DNA from 2 places in the Marinomonas maritima genome. Region 1 is predicted to be linked to the other one. Evidence: riboswitches for the same ligand, from Rfam matches in the RefSeq annotation. Region 1 holds a riboswitch; the other holds the start of a gene.

The links. Region 1 has a riboswitch for FMN ahead of M3I01_RS04240 (6,7-dimethyl-8-ribityllumazine synthase). Riboswitches for the same ligand answer to the same signal wherever they lie in the genome.
Region 2: another riboswitch for FMN. It lies ahead of M3I01_RS18185 (DMT family transporter); the one in region 1 lies ahead of M3I01_RS04240 (6,7-dimethyl-8-ribityllumazine synthase).

Annotation. Positions count from the first base shown of each region.
Region 1 covers NZ_JAMZEG020000001.1:870,700-874,124, forward strand. Annotated here, with positions in the region: gene M3I01_RS04235 (leucine-rich repeat-containing protein kinase family protein) at 1-1,244, shown strand, start outside; gene M3I01_RS04240 (6,7-dimethyl-8-ribityllumazine synthase) at 1,339-1,830, opposite strand; FMN riboswitch at 1,949-2,100, opposite strand; gene M3I01_RS04245 (MliC family protein) at 2,388-2,753, shown strand; gene cobJ (precorrin-3B C(17)-methyltransferase) at 2,874-3,425, shown strand, end outside.
Region 2 covers NZ_JAMZEG020000005.1:169,644-173,068, reverse strand. Annotated here, with positions in the region: gene M3I01_RS18190 (MFS transporter) at 1-931, opposite strand, end outside; gene M3I01_RS18185 (DMT family transporter) at 1,177-2,106, opposite strand; FMN riboswitch at 2,258-2,455, opposite strand; gene rarD (EamA family transporter RarD) at 2,611-3,425, shown strand, end outside.

The DNA.
Region 1 (3,425 bases):
AACTTAACCGCGGAGAACTAAAAGGCGTTGTACGCTTGCAGCTGTCTGAGAATTTGACGACGTTTCCAGAGGCGATTTTTGACCTCGCTGACAGTTTAGAAATTCTAGACCTATCAAATAACAAATTGAGCGTGTTACCGGATGATCTGTCACGTTTAAAAAAACTGCGAATCCTATTTTGTTCGAATAATCGTTTTACAGAGTTACCTGAGGTTTTAGGGGGATGTCAGCAGTTAGAAATGATTGGTTTTAAAAGCAATCAGATTATTCGAGTGTCTTCTGCAGCATTACCGTCATTGACTCGCTGGTTAATTCTCACGGATAACCGAATTGAGCAACTTCCAGAAGACATTGGCAGATTGGAACGCATACAAAAATTGGCATTGGCGGGAAATCGTTTAACCTTGCTTCCAGACTCCATTGAACATTGCCATAAATTAGAATTGATCAGGTTGTCTGCGAATAGACTTAATGCCTTTCCTGATGTGCTGTTGAGTTTGCCTCGTCTAGCGTGGTTGGCGTTTTCTGGGAATCCATTTTGTGTAGAACGTGATTCTCATGATGAGTTTAAAACAGTGCCGTTTGGTGATTTGGCATTGCATCAAGTGTTAGGGCAGGGGGCGTCAGGTGTTATTTCATTAGCGACTTGGCAGCGTAATTCGTTCGATTTTCCAGACACGGTCGCGGTAAAGGTCTTTAAGGGTGAAGTAACCAGTGATGGTTATCCTGAAGATGAACTGGATGCTTGTTTGGCCGTAGGAAGTCATGACAATCTGGTTAAGCCATTAGCCAAAGTGGTTGATCAGGATTGCTCCGCGCTGGTGATGGAGCTAATTCCTTCGCATTACACAAACTTAGGGCAACCGCCGAGTTTGGTATCTTGCACGCGAGATACGTTTTTGGCGGGTTTGCAGTTTTCGCTTGAAAAGATCGCCTACATTGTCGAACAGGTCGATCGTCTAGTCCTTCATTTTTGTGAGAAAAAAGTCAGTCATGGTGATTTGTATGCTCATAATATATTGATCAGTGAAGAGGGGCATGTCTTGTTTGGCGATTTTGGCGCTGCGTCAAAGTATGGCAATTTGACTATGGATCAGCAGCAAGGCATTGAGCAAATAGAGCGACGAGCACTGGGCTTTTTTATCGATGATATGCTGAGTCTGTGTACTGAAGAAGATAAAACGGATGTGCTTTATCTGTCGTTAAAGTCTCGTTGTTTAAGTTCTGTTGCTTTTAAACAATAAAACAGCAAAACAATAACAGAAAAAAAAATAGCAGACATAAAAAATGCCTCCTGTTCGTGAGAGCAGGAGGCATTTTCAGTTTGACATTGACGATTTATGACAGCGCTTTTGCGCTTTCTGTTAATCGAATGGCTTGGTCGCAAGCATTGGCAAGTTCTAGGCCTTTCTTAACAAAATGGCGGCTAAAGTAATCTTTATGCTCGTCATGTTCATGGAAGTTGTGTGGTGTCAGTACAGCGGTTAGTACCGGTGTTTCTGTTTCCAGCTGAACCTGCATTAACGCACTACATACCGTTTGCGCGACGAAGTCATGGCGATAAATACCACCATCGACAACCAACGCCGTGCCAGCGATGGCGGAATAGAGTCCACTTTTAGCGAGTAATTTTGCTTGCAGTGGAATCTCATAAGCGCCTGGTACAGGGATGACATCAATTAAAGAAGCGTCGTAACCACGTGCGACTAATTCGTTTTTAAAGCCTTCAACACAATTAAGCACGATGTCTTCGTGCCAAGAAGCGTGAAGTATCGCAATGCGTTTTGTGGATGGTGTGAAATCAATGTGATTCGTTGAGCTCTGATTCATTGTAAAATCCTATAAATATAAGGTGAATCAGGGCGAACGGGCAGGCAAATACACCATAAAATATGGCATACCTTAAATAAGGTGACGCAAAATACGACACCATTAGAGGTCTTGTCTGACGCGCTCTCTATCATCCGGACTGTAACCGTCGGCTCTGGAGTTACACCAGATCTGCTGACCCTAAAAGAAAGACTTCCATTAGGCGCTCGCGGGCTTAGAAATAAATTCCTTACCGCCGGTGGGGAATTACACCCCGCCCCGAGAACGAAGTCGGAATGATCCGACAGGGGGAATATACTTGCTTTTATCATCGACTGTCAAAGCGTGATTTGTTTCAAAATAAGGGTTTTTTGTGTAAGATTTGCATGTTTTAAGCTACTTAGTGATATTGGGTCGTTTTTGGTAACAAAAAGTAACTAATAATCGCAGTTGTTTAGTAGGGCGTTTTTACTGGCTTAATATAAAAATATGTCTTTTATATTGGCATTGTTTGTTCTGTTTATTTGAATGTAAATAGATTAGAAAAGTAGTTCTGAAATAGAATGGAGTCTCATATAATGCATATCCAAAAATTTTTTTCACAAAGTATCTTGGTTGGTTTCTCTGTGTTGGGCTTGGTTGCTTGTAGCTCAGTAGATAAAGACAGAACAGCGTACGATGACACTTATGAAATAGAAAACACCGAGCAAACCAATTCTGCTGTCTACCTTTGTGAAGGTATGCCTTTAAATATTTATTTTCATGCAGAACAAGCCCAATTATCTTGGAAAGAAAAAACCTATCGACTAACCCATGCGGTGAGTGCCTCTGGCGCATTTTACTTGGGCGAAGGCGTGTCTTTTTGGATTCATGATGATAGTGCTGAATTAGAGTTTAATGACATGGAAAAAAATCATTGCCGCCTTGTTCGTGTTGAGTCCTAGGTCCTTCTACCTGAACATCGCTCACTTTTAATAATGGTGTTTTCATCTCGTCGGATTTGCAATCCGTGTACAATGATGCCATTCGCGTCCTATGACGCTTGATTATATTGTAGAGATGGCATGAGTAAATTATTTGTGATGGGCATGGGGCCTGGAGATTTAGGCTTGGTGGCGCCGAATGCAACTAAGGCATTGGCGATGTGCAGCGATTGGGTTGCATACGGTTATTATTTAGATTTATTGGGCGAATTAAGCGAAGGAAAAACCTTTCATAATCTTCCTTTAGGTGAAGAAATCGGACGCGCTCGTCTTGCGTTGAGTTTAGCCGCGCAAGGTAAAAATACAGCCTTGATCTCCAGCGGTGACATCGGAATCTATGCGATGGCGACACTCGTTTTTGAACTGCTGGATTTGCAGTTGCAAGGTAAAGAAAACCATCCAGAATGGCTGGACGTGGATATCGAAGTAATCCCTGGTATTTCTGCGATGCAAGCCGGAGCAAGCCGAGTCGGCGCCATGCTTGGCCACGATTTTTGTACTATCTCCCTTTCAGATTTATTAACCCCTTGGGAAACCATCGACAAGCGTCTTCATGCTTGTGGGGCGGGCGACTTTGTCGTGTCTTTTTATAATCCTGTTTCCAAAAAGCGTGACTGGCAACTTAATCATGCT
Region 2 (3,425 bases), on a different contig from region 1:
ACAACAGCGCCGTATCGCCAATCAATGACAAAACCAGCGCACTGATCGCCACACCAGAATACGCGACCAATGCCACTCGTTGAGGTCGCATCCAGTATTGCGCAATGGCGCCCGCTAAAAATGTTCCACTCGTAGTGATTAAAGGCAATAGAACCAACATCCACTTCTGCAAAGACAGCTCGCTGATCAGACCAGGTACATAAGTCAACACAGACACCAGAGTGCAGGTATAAAATAGGAAAACAAAGCTCGGTAAAAGAGCACGTGGATTACGGTAAATCCTCATCATTTGAGAAAAGAATCCACCTTGGTTGTCAGCAGCAGGCGCCAAATCCAACACGGGGTTTTTCCTCAAAATGACCAGTAACACGACACCGATGGTCGAAATCAAAATACCATGACTCAAAAACAACGTAGACAAGCCATATTGATCTAGAAGGTTTTTACCGACCCAACCGCATACCGCAAACGCAACGCCAAAAAACGTTCCCCAGATGCCCATCGTCAATGATTTATGCTGAGGCGCGCTTAACTTCGCAATTAACGTTGGCGCAGCCACAACAACGCCTAACTGAGAAAGTCCTTCTAGTATTCTGGTGACAAACAACACATTAAACGGCGGTAAAAAAGATTGAATAAACGACAAACAGCCACCCAGCAGCAAAGCACCTACCAACACTTTTAAATACCCAACACGGCTAGCAATCATGCCCGCAGACACACCAAACACTAACCCAATTAATCCCACCGCAGACAGCGCAGCGCCTGTTAATGTTGCCGTGGTTTGATAATGATTTAACAAGGTATCAAAGGAGACAGAAAACTTGGCAAATTGCATGGCGGCAGAAATCCCCGCAATCCAAAGCAAAATGATTTCCAACCATTGCGTTTTTGATGCAACAACCGACGAATAAGAGGGGGTACTTGGCATTGAGCTTCCTTTTGTAGACCAGATATAAGCCATCAAGATCGAGCGACGCACTTAAAGTTGACCTTATGGACAAATATAGAGCGCTATTCTAAAACAAAAAGTAGCAAAAAAGGGTGACTATTTACGGAATCAAAAGAGGAAATAATACCGTATGAGAGCAGCACCTCGAACGGCAAAACAAATGAGAGAATAAAAGACTAGCAAAAAGCCTGACCTATAAAGCATCCGGCTTTTTGCCATCAATACTACTGAGCCGCTGACGCTAAATCCGTTCTTCTCAGCTCTTTCATGCGCAGGCCGATGTTGCCGAAAATCAACATCAAGCCGCCGATGATTTGATAACCCGTTAATCCCATGTCCAAGAACAGCCAATTAATGGCGGCGGCAAACACAGGGAAAGACAGTTCGGCCAAAGTGGCGAGTTGTGCGGGTACGGTTTTGAGCCCTTGATAATAGAACCACATCCCGATGAATCCGCTCAACAAGGCCATGACGATGACTAAGCTGAAATCCACCGATGTCATCGTCGTCAAGCTATCAGATTGCGCCAACGCCAAAGGCAATAACACCAACAGTCCAGCCACAAAGCGACCTGACATAATCGCATTCGCTGGCATGTGCTGATGGGATAAATATTTACCGCACACCGTCGCGGCGCCCCATGCAATCACCGCAATCAACGTGTAGCCATAGCCTTTTAAAAGGCTCGCGCTATCACTCGAATAATGCCATTGCGCATCGCCCAACAAACGTAGATCTGGCCACATCATCACAAAGCTGCCGAATAAAATAACCGCCGCCCAGCGAAGAAAATGCGTTTCAATTTGTTCTTTTAATAGCCAATACGCTAGCAAAATTGCCACGATGGGCTGTAACTTTTGAAGTAAGATAACAACGGTTGGATTCAAATAATGAAAGGCTTCGGTGAACGCCAAGGTCCCCATGGCCGAACCGATACCGCCAATAAAAAACAAACATGAAAAGCCACTTATCGACATATGTCGATAAACATGGCGATAGCGCCACAGCATAGGACTGACAAACAGCACCAAGGTGAGATGTTCAATTAATACAATTTGTAGAGTGGAATAACCCGCGCCCAACAAAGGGTAACGAATTAAGGTATCAAGTGCCCACGTGAAACACGCGATCATGATAAAAAATGTACCTGCCATCTTTGGTTTCTCCAGCGAATAAGATGTACAGGGGTGATGAGGAATATACCAAGCCGTTTACATAACCAAGGGAATGCAAACTAAAACGCATAAATGGCGCCAACGAACAGAACCATCACTCAATAAAGAGTCATGTTTTTTTCGTTGCTTGGTCGATCTTCTATCATCCGGACTGTAACCGTCGGCTCTGGAGTCTCACCAGATCTGCTGACCTTAATTCGATGTACCATAACGACAGATTCGTCATCACAATAAAAAGAATGAAGCGCTCGCGGGCTGTTTGATTAGATTAGCAAACCTATTCAAAATCACCGCCGGTGGGGAGTTTCGCCCCGCCCCGAAGTTCGATTAATGTAAAAAATTATCGTTTAACTTTAAACGCATCATCTTATTTAGGCAATAAGAACTGTGAACACGATAGTGAAATACTCTGTTTCTAACGCGCGTCATATTCCTATACACTCACTCTCTAAAAATAAACATTCATTGAAAAGGATGATTTCAATGCAAAGCTCTTCTCGAAGTGGCATTTTTTATGCGCTAACGGCGTTTACTCTGTGGGCCATCGCGCCTATTTATTTCAAAGAGATGTCTTTCGTGTCCGCGACGGAAGTCCTTGCTCATCGAGTGATTTGGTCGTGCCTTATCGTCTTGGTTTTAATCATTTTACTGCGTTATACCAATGCATTGAAAACCGTCTTGCGATCACCTAAAACTTTGATGGCCATGCTTGTATCGACGATTTTGATCGGGGTGAATTGGGGGACATTTATCTGGGCGATACAAAACAATCAAATGTTAAGCGCCAGTTTGGGGTATTACATTAACCCATTAATTAGTATTTTATTGGGTGTCATTTTCTTTAAAGAAAAGCTGGATAGAGTACGTAAAGCGGCAGTCGTTCTGTGTTTCTGCGCCGTGGTTTTTGAAGTCATTCAGTTTGGCTCATTGCCTTGGGTTGCGCTTTCCCTAGCGATTACCTTTGGATTTTATGGTTTAGTACGTAAAAAAATAGCTGTTGATAGCTTTACCGGCATGGCGATTGAGACAGCCATTCTTTTGCCTTTCGCTCTCTTGTATTTAATGATGAGTGATTCCCCTACTGCCAATATTTTCGAAAATAATGCGAGTATAAATTGGTTACTGTTTGCTGCGGGTCCTGTCACTATGGTTCCGTTAATGTGCTTTGCGGCGGCGGCGAACCGAGTCAGTCTCGTGACGCTGGGGTTCTTCCAATACATTGGTCCAACGGGGATGTTTTTTCTAGCGGTGTTCTTATATGACGAGCCATTAAGCGCGGAAAAACTCACAACCTTCGT